Regions from separate parts of the Bradyrhizobium sp. SZCCHNR1098 genome, predicted to be linked through region 4. Evidence: predicted binding sites of a transcription regulator. Region 4 holds the regulator's gene; each other region holds the start of a gene.
The links. The regulator PhoB, encoded in region 4, activates phosphate uptake and scavenging genes when phosphate is short. The targets are predictions, from matches to a motif close to TGTCATNNANCTGTCAT.
Positions count from the first base shown of each region.

Region 1: phnF (phosphonate metabolism transcriptional regulator PhnF) is a predicted target of PhoB. The motif match lies at 1,848-1,864, and genes of this name have one in related genera.
Region 2: QX135_RS28905 (DUF47 domain-containing protein) is a predicted target of PhoB. The motif match lies at 1,362-1,378, and genes of this name have one in related genera.
Region 3: phnC (phosphonate ABC transporter ATP-binding protein) is a predicted target of PhoB. The motif match lies at 1,260-1,276, and genes of this name have one in related genera.

Region 1 is NZ_JAUEXY010000015.1:23,748-27,200, forward strand. Features, by position in the region: gene QX135_RS26930 (carbon-phosphorus lyase complex subunit PhnI) at 1-713, opposite strand, end outside; gene phnH (phosphonate C-P lyase system protein PhnH) at 717-1,328, opposite strand; gene phnG (phosphonate C-P lyase system protein PhnG) at 1,328-1,783, opposite strand; gene phnF (phosphonate metabolism transcriptional regulator PhnF) at 1,902-2,627, shown strand; gene QX135_RS26950 (phosphodiesterase) at 2,664-3,453, opposite strand, start outside.
Region 2 is NZ_JAUEXY010000017.1:40,188-43,640, reverse strand. Features, by position in the region: gene QX135_RS28915 (branched-chain amino acid ABC transporter permease) at 1-306, shown strand, start outside; gene QX135_RS28910 (branched-chain amino acid ABC transporter permease) at 308-1,276, shown strand; gene QX135_RS28905 (DUF47 domain-containing protein) at 1,420-2,064, shown strand; gene QX135_RS28900 (anion permease) at 2,079-3,086, shown strand; gene QX135_RS28895 (peptide chain release factor 3) at 3,228-3,453, shown strand, end outside.
Region 3 is NZ_JAUEXY010000015.1:32,725-36,177, reverse strand. Features, by position in the region: gene QX135_RS27000 (alpha-D-ribose 1-methylphosphonate 5-triphosphate diphosphatase) at 1-549, opposite strand, end outside; gene QX135_RS26995 (chloramphenicol acetyltransferase) at 546-1,208, opposite strand; gene phnC (phosphonate ABC transporter ATP-binding protein) at 1,390-2,199, shown strand; gene phnD (phosphonate ABC transporter substrate-binding protein) at 2,279-3,211, shown strand; gene phnE (phosphonate ABC transporter, permease protein PhnE) at 3,307-3,453, shown strand, end outside.
Region 4 is NZ_JAUEXY010000011.1:200,461-203,913, forward strand. Features, by position in the region: gene QX135_RS23345 (HoxN/HupN/NixA family nickel/cobalt transporter) at 1-65, opposite strand, end outside; gene QX135_RS23350 (trypsin-like serine protease) at 236-1,552, opposite strand; gene phoB (phosphate regulon transcriptional regulator PhoB) at 1,698-2,405, opposite strand; gene phoU (phosphate signaling complex protein PhoU) at 2,422-3,138, opposite strand; gene pstB (phosphate ABC transporter ATP-binding protein PstB) at 3,169-3,453, opposite strand, start outside.

The DNA.
Region 1 (3,453 bases), on a different contig from region 4:
GCCACGAACTCGACCTCGACTTCGCCGAAGCGGATCTCGCCGGCGAAGGGATGGTTGCGGCCATAGCCGCGCTGGGTCGAGTAGCCGAGCGCGAGCAGAAACCCCTCGTCACCGCGTGCGAGATTCTGCAACCGCAGATCACGATCGGCGGGAAAGCCTAGGGGATCGCGGGTGAGATCGCCGACCGGCGCGCCAACCTCGGCTTGCGGCGACGGCTCGATCAAGCCGTCCTGGCCGAGAATGTCGGTGACACGTGGCGTCGGCGCATTCGGCGCCTCGGCGCGGGCCGGCGGCTCCGGCTCGGCGCCTGCCGCCAACTGCGGATCGAGCAGCCGATGCGTATAGTCGAAGGTCGGCCCGAGCACCTGGCCGCCGGGAATGTCCTTGAAGGTCGACGAGACGCGCCGCTGCACCCGCATCGCGCCGGTGTCGACCGGCTCGCTTGCGCCGAAGCGCGGCAAGGTCGCGCGGAAGGCGCGCACCAGGAAGATCGCCTCGATCAGATCGCCACGCGCCTGCTTGATTGCGAGCGCCGCGAGCTCGCGGTCGTACAGCGAGCCTTCGCTCATCACGCGATCGACGGCAAGCCCCAACTGCTCGGAGATCTGCGCCAGCGACAGCTCCGGCACGTCGCGATCACCCCGGCGCTCATGCGCCAGCAGCCGGTGCGCGTTCTCGATGGCGCGCTCGCCACCTTTCACGGCGACATACATGCCTTACTCTCCTGCGGAAACGAGTCGTGTCGTCCGCGGGATGGCGACGATGGACGAACCATCGACCAGCACCACATCGACACCACGCGGAAACAGCTTCTCATTGATCGACAGCCGCTCGAACAGGTCGGCGGGTGCGACCGTTGCGCGGAACGATGTCGTCCCGTCGATGCCTGGACCGCGCAGCTTGAACACCGGCCCTCCGGACAAGCTCGGCACCTGCAGGATCAGCGTCGTCGAGCGATCGGGGTATTCAGCACTGCCGAGCGCGAATGAATTCAGATCAGGCAGCGCTTCGGGGTCCGCCGCCACTGCAAAGCAGGCGAGCGCGGCATCGGCGACGATCGGCGCCCCGGTGTGAAACTTGAGCCAGGCGCCGACCTCGGGCGTGCCGGCGAGCGGCGCATCGAGCCAGATCGGCGTATCGTGATCGAACAGCGTCAACGCGATCGCGGCGGCACCAGGCATCAAGGACGACGGCCGGCCGACATTGACCTCGACCTGCCGCACATTTCCCGGACGCGCCATGGCCTCCATGACGGTACGGAAGGTCGATTGCGCGGACAGGACATTGTCGGCGAAACCAGGCTGCAGATCGGAAGCGGCAGCAGCCATCAGCCTTCTCCTCGCACCATCGTATAGAAATCGACACGCGTGGCCGCAGCCTCCTCTGCGCGGTGCTGGCGCGAAGTGCGCATCTGCGCCTGCAGCGGCGCAACCACCTGCGTCTCGATCGATCGCGTGTGGCTTGATGACTGGATCATCGCGTCACACAGCGCCATCAGACGCGCCTTGGCGGCGTCGCGTCCCAGCACATAGCCGAACCCGACCTCGCCGCTCTCCAGCCGTACCGCGGCGCGCGACACCGTCGCCTCGCCGACATTGAACGGCGCTCCATCACCGCCGATCCGGCCCCGCAGCATCACGAGGCCATTCTCCGCCGGGCGCAGGTCGCGATGCTCAGGCAGCGCGAGGCCATTGAGCCTGGCGCGGATGTCCGCATGCGAGGCATGCGCCAATACCCTCATCGCCGCCCTGCGCCGGTCCTGCATCGCAGTCTTGCCGTCCATCTTCATCCCGATCTTGCCGTTACGAAGTTGTCTATGTTAATAGACAACTTCGTAACGAAGCGCCATGACTGTTTGATGACATGGACGTGATTTCGAGGCCGGAGAGCGGGGAGCCGCGATGAGCATGCTTGGCGCGGATTCGGGCGTGGCGCTGTGGCGGCGGGTGGCCGACGGCATCGAGCGCGACATCGCCGACGGCCGCTTCGCCGCCGGCACGCGCCTGCCCGGCGAGACCGAGATCGCCGAAACCTACCGCGTCAACCGTCATACGGTACGACGCGCGCTCGCGACCTTGGCGCAGCGCGGCCTCGTGCGCGCCGAGCGCGGCAGCGGCACCTATGTCGAAGCGCCTCGTCTGTCATATCCCCTGAGATCGCGAACCAGGTTCTCCGAGATCGTGGGCGCCGGCGGGCGTGAGCCTCGCGGGCAGTTGATCGCAGCGTCCGAAGAGCCCGCAACGCGCGAACTCGCGCGCGAGCTGCGATTGAAGACGGGTGCTCCGCTGGTCCGAATCGATGCACTGCGTCTTGCCGACAAGACCCCCATCTGCGTCAGCACGTCCTGGCTGTCGTCCGAGCGATTTCCCGAGGCCGGTCACATCTTCGCGTCGGTCCGCTCGATGACGGCGCTGCTCGCGCATTACGGCATTCGCGACTATCGCCGCGGCACGACCAGGATCACGGCAGCCATCGCCGACGCAAGCGACGCCGCACGGCTCGACCTCGCGATTGGGCGCCCGGTGCTGGTCGTCGACAGCATCGACATCGATGCCGATGCGACGCCACTCGTCAGCAAGCGCTCGCGCTTCGCCGCGGAGCGCGTGACGTTCGAGGTCGAGAGCTAGACCAGACGTCCACCGCCTTGTCATGTGCTTGTGCGCTTAGTCGATGAGCGTGCCGTCTTGATTGAAGAACGGATGCGGCCCGTCGAAATCCCCGATCGGCACCTGATGAGTGACGACCGTTCCGAATCCCGGTCCTGGAAACCAGGCATGAAGGTGAAAGGCCGGCGGCTCGATCCGGAAGGATGGGGGTCGAAGCTCGGCCAGGTCGAGCGCGACGGCATGGTTCGGTGCCGGGCAAATCGCACAGGGAATGCCGGCAAACCGGGTCAGTGCCGCGCGGTGGACGTGACCGCATCCGATCAGTTGCACCCGCGGATGGCGCGTGAGGATGGCCGCGAGATCGTCGGCGTTGCGCAGGTTCTGCCGGTCCATGTGCCAGATGCCAGTGGCGAACGGCGGATGATGCAGAAACAGCAAGGCCGGCTTTTCGCTGGAGGCGGACAGCGTGGCGTCGAGCCATTGGAGACTCGCCTCATCGAGCTCGCCATGCGGATGGCCGGGCACGCTGGAATCGAGCAGAAGCAGATCGAGATCGGCCAACGCCACATGCCGGTTCAGCGGACCGGTAGGTCCACCATGGAGAGTGCCCGGAAACGCCGCGCGCATCAGCTCGCGTGAATCGTGATTGCCGGGCACGGCGGCGAATGGAATCTCGAGTTCGCCGAGAAGATCCTTGAGATGATCGTACTCGGCCGGCGACGGCGTATCGGCGAGATCGCCCGAGATCACCACCAGATCGAGCTTCGGCTCGAACCGGTTGAGTTCCGCGATGCTACGGGCCAGCGCACGCGCCGTATCGACCCGGCGGTAGGCGAGCCGGCCGGGC
Region 2 (3,453 bases), on a different contig from region 4:
CCGCGCATGATCACGCTGACCTACGGCCTCGGCGTCGGGCTCGCGGCCCTCGCCGGCGTGCTGTCGGCGCCGATCAACCAGGTGCGGCCCCTGATGGGCGAGCACATCATCATCGTGGTGTTCGCGGTGGTCGTGATCGGCGGCATGGGCTCGATCATGGGCTCGATCATCACCGGCTTCCTGCTCGGTGTGATCGAGGGACTGACCAAATATTTCTATCCCGAGGCTTCCAACACCGTGGTCTTCGTTCTGATGGTCCTGGTGCTGCTGGTGAAGCCGACGGGTCTGACCGGACGGGCGGCCTGACATGACATCCATCACCGACACGACCCTGCCGATCACCCCGCGCGCGATGCGCGACGAGATGATCGTGTTCGTCATCATGGCGGCGCTGCTGGCGATCGTACCGTGGACCGGGCTGTACCCGTTCTTCGTCATGCAGGCGCTGTGCTTCGCGCTGCTCGCCTGCGCCTTCAACCTCTTGATCGGCTATGGCGGCCTGCTGTCGTTCGGCCACGCGATGTTCCTGGGAACGGCCGGCTACTGCAGCGCCCACGCGCTGAAGGTGTGGGGGCTGCCGCCCGAGCTCGGCATCCTCACAGGCGTCGCCGGATCGTTCGTCCTGTCGGTGATCACCGGCTACATCTCGATCCGCCGCCAGGGCATCTATTTCGCGATGATCACGCTGGCGCTGTCGCAGCTGCTGTATTTCATCTATCTGCAGGCGCCGTTCACCCATGGCGAGGACGGCATCCAGGGCATTCCCCAGGGGCGGATGTTCGGCATCCTCGACCTGTCCAGGCCGACGGTGCTCTATTACGTCGTGCTGGTCGGCTTCCTCGCCGGTTTCCTGCTGATCTTCCGCACCATCAACTCGCCGTTCGGCGAAGTGCTGAAATCGATCCGTGAGAACGAGCAGCGGGCGATCTCGCTGGGTTACAAGACCGACCATTACAAGCTGCTCGCCTTCATTCTGTCCGGGACGCTGGCCGGCTTGGCTGGCGCGTTGAAGGTGTTCGTCGCCCAGAACGCCTCGCTGACCGACGTCGAGGTGGCGATGTCGGGGCAGATCGTGCTCATGACCCTGGTCGGAGGGCTCGGCACCGTGTTCGGCCCCGTCGTCGGCGCGTTCGTGATCGTCGGCATGCAGCAATATCTGTCCGGCTTCGGCCAGTGGGTGACGGTGATCCAGGGCGTGATCTTCGTCGCCTGCGTGCTCACCTTCCGCCGCGGCGTGGTCGGCGAAATCGCCCATCTGTTCAAACGATCCCTTTAAGCCGTTGATCTGAAAAGAGATCGTCGAAAGGGCAGAAAGCGGTGGATGAACCGGCCACCGCTTCTGCTGGTGCGCGATCCGGAGTATGACAGTTCTGTGACGGGCCGGCCCTGGCCCGTTTCGGAATGGATGGATCTCGTCCCATGCTGCACTGGTTTCGCGCCGTCCTCCCGCGGGAGGAGCGGTTTTTCGATTTGTTCGCCCGCCACAACAAGGTGGTGATTCAGGGCGCCCATGCGCTGCAGGACATGCTGCAGGGCGGTGACGACATCCTCGCCCACTGCCAGCGCGTCAGCCAGTTCGAGAACGAGGCCGACAACATCACCCGCGAAGTGCTGACCGCGGTCCGCCGCACCTTCATCACCCCGTTCGACCGCGGCGACATCAAGAACCTGATCACCTCGATGGACGATGCCATCGACCAGATGCAGCAGACCGCCAAGGCCGTGGTGCTGTTCGAGGTCAAAGAGTTCGAGCCGACCATGCGCGAGATGGGCACCTTGCTGGTCGATTGCGCCAATCTGATCGGCCGCGCGCTGCCGTTGCTGCAGGCGATCGGCCAGAACGTGCCGATGATCACCGCGATCACCGAGGAGATGACCAAGCTCGAGGGCCGGGTCGACGACCTCCACGACATCGGGCTGAAGGAGCTGTTCCTCAAGCACCGCAAGGCCAATACCATGGACTTCATCGTCGGCGCCGAGATCTACGACCATCTGGAGAAGGTCGCCGACCGCTTCGACGACGTCGCCAACGAGATCAATTCGATCATGATCGAACAGGTCTAGGGTAGGGCCGCGCCGTGGACGCTCAACTCGGCCTTCCGATCCTGGTCGGCCTCATCGCCGTTGCGCTCGCCTTCGATTTCCTGAACGGCCTGCACGACGCCGCCAACTCGATCGCGACCATCGTTTCGACCCGCGTGCTCCGGCCGCAATATGCGGTGTTCTGGGCCGCATTCTTTAATTTCGTCGCGTTCGCGGTGTTCGGCCTCCACGTCGCGCAGACCATCGGTACAGGGATCATCGATCCCGCCATCGTCGACGCCCAGGTGATCTTCGCGGCCCTGGTCGGCGCCATCGTCTGGAACCTCGTCACCTGGGCGGCCGGCATTCCCTCGTCGAGCTCACACGCGCTGATCGGCGGCCTGGTCGGGGCAGGGGTCGCCAAGGCCGGCATCTCGGCCGCCGTCTGGAGCGGCCTGTCGAAGACCGTGCTCGCGATCGTGCTGTCGCCGCTGGTCGGCCTGATACTGGCGATGGTCCTGGTCGCGATCGTGTCCTGGGCCTCGGTGCGCTCGACGCCGTTCGCGGTCGACCGCGCCTTCCGCATCCTGCAATTCGCCTCGGCCTCGCTGTATTCGCTCGGCCATGGCGGCAACGACGCGCAGAAGACGATGGGCATCATCGCCGTGCTGCTGTATTCGCAGGGCCATCTCGGCAACGAGTTCACGGTGCCGTTCTGGGTCGTGCTGTCGTGCCAGGCGGCGATGGCGCTGGGCACCCTGATGGGCGGCTGGCGCATCGTCCGCACCATGGGCCTGCGCATCACCAAGCTGAACCCGATGCAGGGTTTCTGCGCCGAGACCGGCGGCGCGATCACGCTGTTCCTGGCGACCTTCCTCGGCGTGCCCGTCTCGACCACCCACACCATCACCGGAGCCATCGTCGGCGTCGGCGCCGCCCGCCGCGCCTCCGCGGTGCGCTGGAACGTGGCCGGATCGATCGTCTATGCCTGGGTCTTCACGATTCCGGCCTCGGCGATCGTCGCGGCGCTGACGTTCTGGCTGGTGTCGGTGCTCCGGCACTGATCCGGATCGGCCCGGCCGGGCTCAACTCGCCGGTTGGAGTTGCGGTGCAAAACGCCTATATGGAGGGCGCGCGGCGGCCGAGATCCCGCGCCTTTCCCGTAAATCGCCCGCTCTCTGGCCTGAAACGACGCCTGCCGCCTCATGTCCGATACTGCCGTCACGACCGAACAGCCCGCCCGCACCGCCTTGTCCGACGAGGTGGCGCGCCGGCGCACCTTTGCCATCATCTCGCATCCGGACGCCGGCAAGACGACGCTGACGGAAAAGTTGCTGCTGTTCGGTGGCGCCATCAATCTCGCGGGCCAGGTCAAGGCCAAGGGCGAGCGCCGCAACACCCGCTCGGACTGGATGAAGATCGAGCGCGAGC
Region 3 (3,453 bases), on a different contig from region 4:
GACCATGCGCTGGCGCTTGTGCGGCTTGTCCAGACTCGCCACCGTCGAGTCCATGTGATCGTTGAAGGCGAACAGGTCGACGCGCCGGTCGGCGAGCCATTGCCAGATCTCCTCCTCGTCGTCGAGATTGAAGGTCTCGTGGCGCAGATGGAAGCGCGTGTCGGCTGCGAGCCGCGGGCGAAGCGCTTCGATCGATTCGAGCAGGCGCCGCGCATTGTCGGCGCTGCGCAGGCCCGGCTCCCATGACCAGGTCGTCGCGTGAAAGACCGTGGTGATGCCATTGCTGATGGCCTGGCGGTCGCTGTCGATCAGCGCAACGTCTGTCGGGAAATCGACCCCGGCGCGCGGCATCATCTGGCGCTCGAACGCATCGCCGTGGATGTCGACGATGCCGGGGAGCACGGTGAGCCCCTCCGCATCGAGTTCGAGACCCGACCGGCGTCCCGGTGTCCCGATGCCAGCGATCACGCCGCCGGATATGATCAAGGAAGTGTCTACGAGGTCGGTATCGGCGAGGCAGCGGCCCCGCGAGATGGAGATATCGGTCATGGGGCGGCACTCTGCCGCACCGCGACGCGCGCGTCGAGGGCAGCCTCGTATTTGTCCAGGAAGTCGGTGATCTCGAGCTTGCGGAAATCGGGAAGCGCCGCGCGCAGCGCCTCGTGATTCCAATCCCACCACGCCAGATCCAGCAGCCGCTGCTCGACCTCGCGCGGAAACCGGCGCTTGATCGGGCGCGCCGGATTGCCGGCGACGACGGTATAGGCCGGAACGTCCTTGGTAACGATGGCGCCAGCCGCCACGACCGCGCCGGTGCCGATGTTGCGGCCCGGCAGCACGATCGCGCCATGGCCGATCCAGACGTCGTGTCCGATCTGGACATGATGCTCTCTCCGCCAGGCGAAGAACTCCACATCGTCGGGCTCTCCTGGAAAATAGGCGCTGGCGCGATAGGTGAAATGGGCCTGCGTCGCCCGCTGCATCGGGTGGTTGCCCGGATTGATCCGGGTCATCGCCGCGATCGAACAGAACTTCCCGATCGTCGTGTAGGTGATCTGGGAATCGTTGACCACATAGGAGTAGTCGCCCATCGTCACCTCCTGCAGGATGGTGCGGGCGCCGACCTCACAATAGGCGCCAAGCGTCACGTCCTGGAGCTTGGCCGAAGGGTCAACGGTTGGTTCAATTGAAAGCGACTTGCCGGCCATCTCACGTCCTGACTCTACTCTCTACATCTGTGAAGGTGTCGGATCTCCCCTATGACAGGCGCGTGACATCTGCATGACTGCGACCGGCGTGTGGACGAGTGCGGCGCTGCGGTGTCGCTGTCACATAACTGTAGAATCCAGACGCTAGCGATAGGCCAGAGCGAGGCGTCTGGAGAATTCAATGCTGGTGGTGGATGGCCTGACGTGCCGTTTTGGCATGAAAGCCGCAGTCGACAATGCTTCCTTCTCAGTTGCACCCGGCAGCTTCGTCGGCGTGATCGGGCGTTCCGGCGCCGGCAAGTCGACCTTGCTGCGGTCCATCAATCGTCTGAGCCCGGTGAGCGGCGGCCGCATCCTCTTCAAGGATCTCGACGTGACGGCGCTGCGCGGCCGCGATCTGCGGCAGTGGCGTGCGCGCTCGGCGATGATCTTCCAGCAGTTCAATCTGGTCGGCCGATTGGACGTGCTGACGAACGTGCTGATGGGGCGACTCGCCGAAATCCCGTCGTGGCGCTCGCTGGCGCAGCTCTGGCCGGCGGAGGATGTCGCCATGGCGCTGTCCGCGCTCGAGCAGTTCGACATGGCCTCCCTCGCAGCGCAGCGCGCCGATCAGCTCTCGGGCGGGCAGCAGCAGCGCGTCGCGATTGCGCGCGCGATGGTGCAGAACCCCGAGATCATTCTCGCAGACGAGCCGATCGCCTCGCTCGATCCCCGTAACACCAAGATCGTGATGGACGCGCTGCTGCGCATCAACAAGCATTTCGGCATCACCGTCGTCTGCAACCTGCATTCGCTCGATCTGGCGCGCAGCTATTGCGATCGCCTGATCGGCATGGCGACCGGACGGATCGTGTTCGACGACGTGCCGTCGGCGCTGACGGCGCAGATCGCACGTGAGCTCTACGATCTCGAGGCGGACGAGGTGATGGGTTCGATCCATCCGGCACCGGCGGCAACGGTGCCGGCACTCGGCGAAGCCGCCGTGGCCTGAGACGCGGATTTCTGCAAGCTCGAGCGTCCGCATGGCGCGGGGGCGAGACCTGTTACTTACTGCAACAAGAGGGCATGTTATGATCAATCGTCGCATCGTTCTGGCGGGCGTCGCTGCGCTGGCTTTCACGGCCTCGGCGTCAGCCGAGGACTGGAAGGCGAAGTATCCTGAGCTGACCTTCGCCGTGGTCCCGGCAGAGAACGCTTCGGGTGTCACCGAGCGCTGGACGCCTTTCGTGAACTATCTCTCGAAAGAGCTGGGCGTGAAGGTGACGCTGCGTATCGCCAACGATTACGCGGCCGTGATCGAAGGTCAGCGCGCCGGCAACATCCACATCGCGAGCTATGGCTCGGCGTCGTTTGCCCGCGCCCGGCTCACCGGCGTCAAGACCGATGCCTTCGCCAACGACATCAACTCCGACGGCAGCACCGGCTATTATTCGGTGTTCTTCGTCAAGGCGAGCAGCCCGTACCGGAAGGTCGAAGACCTCAAGGGCAAGAATCTCGGCCTCGTCGATCCGAACTCAACGTCGGGCAACAACGTGCCCCGCTTCGAGCTCAACAAGATGGGCGTGACCGACGCCGAGACGTATTTTGGCAAGGTTGTCTTCACCGGCAGCCACGAGAACGCGGTGCTGGCCCTGTCCCAGGGGACTGTCGACATCGCGGCCAACCAATGGACGAGCGACAACGATTCGACGTTGGCCCAGATGCTGACCAAGGGCATGCTGAAGAACGCTGACGGTTCGCCGATGAAGAAGGACGACTTCCGCATCATTCACAAGTCGGCGCCGATCATCAACGGCCCCTACGCCTACAACACGGACCTGCCGGACGATCTGAAATCGGCGATCGCCAAGGCCTTCTTCGATGCGCCGATCAAGGACAAGGCCGCCTTCGACCGTCTCTCCGACGGCCAGAAGAAGGGCTTCCACCCTGCCACGACGAAGGACTGGGACGGCACGATCGACCTGATCAAATTCGTCGACAGCCTGCGCAAGAAGGCGTCCTGATCGACGATCCATCGATGGTGAGCCGGGTCCCGTGGGGCCCGGCTCGTCCGTTGAAGAATCCCTCACACGTCCGAACCAAGAGCAGCACGAAGCCGATGGCTGTTGCCGTTTCGATCCTTCCGAGCCAGCAGCTTGCGGCTCTGAACGAGACCTATCGGCGGGCCGTTTCGCGCCGTCGATTGCGTCTTGCCCTGTCCGCCATGGTATTCCTGGCGGTGCTCTTCGCCGCGGCCATCGGTGCC
Region 4 (3,453 bases):
CCGGGCTGCGACCGCCACCACAGCAGCCGCGCGGCCCGAGGATGATCAATTGGAACAATCGTCATACTCGGACTATAGCAAGAGCCAGGCCAGTTCGGTAAGGCCCCGCTGCAGGCGAAAGCTGCAGGAAAACCTGGGTGGCGCTTCCCGGACCGCCCTCTCGCTTGGCAACCCGCTATCCAGTCACGCACAGATCATGACCAGCGGCGGGACCTCGTCTCTCTCGCTCCTTCCCTCACCGCGCCGAGGCACTCTGTGCCGCGATCTCGCGCCGCACGACCGCCTCGAAGCGGCTCGCGGGGGCGGCGAACATCAGCCGGGTCTCCTCGTGGAACGCCGAGAAGATGCCGACCACGGCCGGCTCCCCGCCGACCTCGGCCAGGATCGGCGAGCCCGAATAGCCGAAATTGGCCAGGCAATGCACTGTCAGCAGCCGGGCATCCCCGGTCATGCCGGCGCTGCAATTGCGCTGGCCGGTCGGCGAATAGCGCCGCTCCTGGCCGTAGCCGATCTCGGAGATGGTGCCGGCCGTCGTCGCAGCCTGCAATTCCTCGCGGGTCAGCGCCTTGACCGCGACCGGCTTCGACGGCAGCGCGTCCTTCAGCACAATCAGCGCCCAATCGGCGGGCGAGCGGTCGAGCGACCATCTGTCGTGCCGGGTCGGAACGAAATCGGGCGCCACGATCAGCTTGTCGGCGACCGACGATGCCGCCGGCGTGCCACGGTTCATGCCGGCCAGGAAGCGGACGTTGCCGGGGCTGACCTGCGCCACGCCGTTGAAGACGCAATGCGCGGCGGTGAGCACGACGCGCGGCGCGACCAGCGTGCCGGTGCACCAGCCGCCGCTCGAGTATTGCGCGACGGTGACGACGCCGATCGACGACGCCGGCCAGGAGGTGGGATCGACGACCTCGCCGATGTGGCGATCGAGCCCGAGCAGTTGCTCCGGACGCGGAGTGGCAATGCCCGCATCCGCCGATTCCGGTTTCGGCTGCCAGGACGCAATGGCGCTCTGGGCCTGGACGCGCTGCGGCTCGGTCAACCTGACCCGCTGCACGTCGCGGCCGGCCGATCGCACGCCGCTACGGCCCGCCATCACCAGCCAGGCATAGCCCTGCACGACGTCCTGCTTTGCGCCACGGCCGTCGAGCAGCATCAGGCCGAGCATGTATTGCGACTGGGCGAAGCCCTGCGCCGCCGCGCGGCTGAACCAGCGACTGGCTTCGCCGTAGTTGGAGGCAACACCCTCGCCGTTGACGTAGGCGATGCCGAGATAGTGTTGCGCGACGGCGAGCCCCTGATCGGCGGCCTTGCGGTACCAGGCCAGCGCCTCGCTCGGATTACGCGGCACGCCCCAGCCGAAGGCGTGCATGAAGCCGACGTCGAACTGCGCCCGCGCATCGCCCTTGGCGGCCAGCGGCAGCAGCCGTCGCATCGCCGCCGCATGCTGCCCGTTGCCTGCCGCCGCGACCGCGTCTTCGAGCTCGGCGGCCGGGGCGCCCGCCAAGCTGCCGAGCAGCATGACAAGAGATATGATGATGGTCTTGATCAAGGGCGTCCGCTGGGACCGAAACATCGTGACGGGCCACGAAGCAGACACGATCAAGACGGCGGCGGCGTGGCGGAAAGCGGACCGCGATCTCCTCAATCGGGCCCGCTCGCGCCTCACACCTTCTTCATCCTCACGCCCATCGCCCTTACACCTGCTCGCTCTTGGCGAAGCGATCATCGAGCGCATAACCGGCGCCGCGCACGGTGCGGATCGGGTCCTGCTCGCGACCGGGATTGAGCAGCTTGCGCAGGCGGCCGATATGGACGTCGACGGTGCGCTCGTCGATGTAGATGTCGCGGCCCCAGACGCTGTCGAGCAGCTGTTCGCGGCTGAACACGCGGCCGGGGTGCTCGAGGAAGAATTCGAGCAGGCGGTATTCGGTCGGGCCGAGATCGATCGGCCGCCCCGAGCGCGCCACGCGGCGTTTCTCGCGGTCGAGCTCGATGTCGCCATAGGACAGCACGGTTGCCAGCCGCTCCGGGCTCGCCCGCCGCAGCAGGCCTTTCACGCGCGCCAGGAGCTCCGGCACCGAGAACGGCTTGACGATGTAGTCGTCGGCGCCAGTGGCGAGTCCGCGCACGCGCTCGCTCTCCTCGCCGCGCGCCGTCAGCATGATGATCGGCAGTTGCCGGGTCTCGGTCCGCGCGCGCAGGCGGCGGCACAGCTCGATGCCGGAGAGGCCCGGCAGCATCCAGTCGAGCACGACGAGATCCGGAACGCGCTCCTTCAGCCGCGTGTCGGCCTCGTCGCCGCGCGCCACGGTCTCGACCTCGTAGCCTTCGGCCTCGAGGTTGTAGCGCAGCAGCGTCGTCAGCGCCTCCTCGTCCTCCACCACCAGAATTCGGGCGCCCATGTCTGAACCGTCTCTCTTAGTTACCGGGAATCGTCGTCGCGAAGCTCGTCATGTCGCCCTTCGGGCGCTTGTCCATGATCTGCTGGCCTTCGATCATATAGAATACAGTCTCGGCGATGTTGGTCGCGTGATCGCCGATGCGCTCGATGTTCTTGGCGCAGAACATCAGGTGGATGCAGAACGAGATGTTGCGCGGATCCTCCATCATGTAGGTCAGGAGCTCGCGGAACAGCGAGGTGCAGATGGCGTCGACTTCCTCGTCGCCCTTCCACACCGTCATCGCCGCCGGCAGGTCATGCGCAGCATAGGCGTCCAGCACCGTCTTGACCTGCGACTGCACCAGATCGGTCATGTGCTCGAGGCCGCGGATCAGCTTCAGCGGATGGAAGTCGCTCTCCAGCGCCGCGACGCGCTTGCCGATGTTCTTGGCGAGGTCGCCGATGCGCTCCAGATCGGTCGCCACGCGCATCGCGCCGACGATCTCGCGCAGGTCGACCGCCATCGGCTGGCGACGGGCGATCGTGAGCACGGCGCGCTCCTCGATGATGCGCTGCAGCTTGTCGACCTCGGCGTCGGTGGCGACCACCTTCTGGCCGAGCGCGATGTCGCGCCGCACCAGCGCATCGACGGAATCGACGATCAGCCGCTCCGCGAGGCCGCCCATCTCCGATACCAGACGGGTGAGGTCCTGCAGATCGCTGTCGAACGCCTTGGCGGTATGTTCACTGGCCATGATGATCTCCTGAAGACAATGTCGTCGGCGTCAGCCGAACCGGCCGGTGATGTAATCCTGGGTCCGCCGATCGCTCGGCGAGGTGAAGATCTTGCTGGTGTCGTCGAACTCGATCAGTTCGCCGAGATACATGAAGGCGGTCTTGTCGGAGACGCGCGCCGCCTGCTGCATGTTATGCGTCACGATGGCGATCGTATAGTTTTCGGCGAGTTCCTGGATCAGCTCCTCGACCTTGGCGGTCGAGATCGGATCGAGCGCCGAGCACGGCTCGTCGAACAGGATCACCTCGGGACGGACCGCGACCGTGCGCGCGAT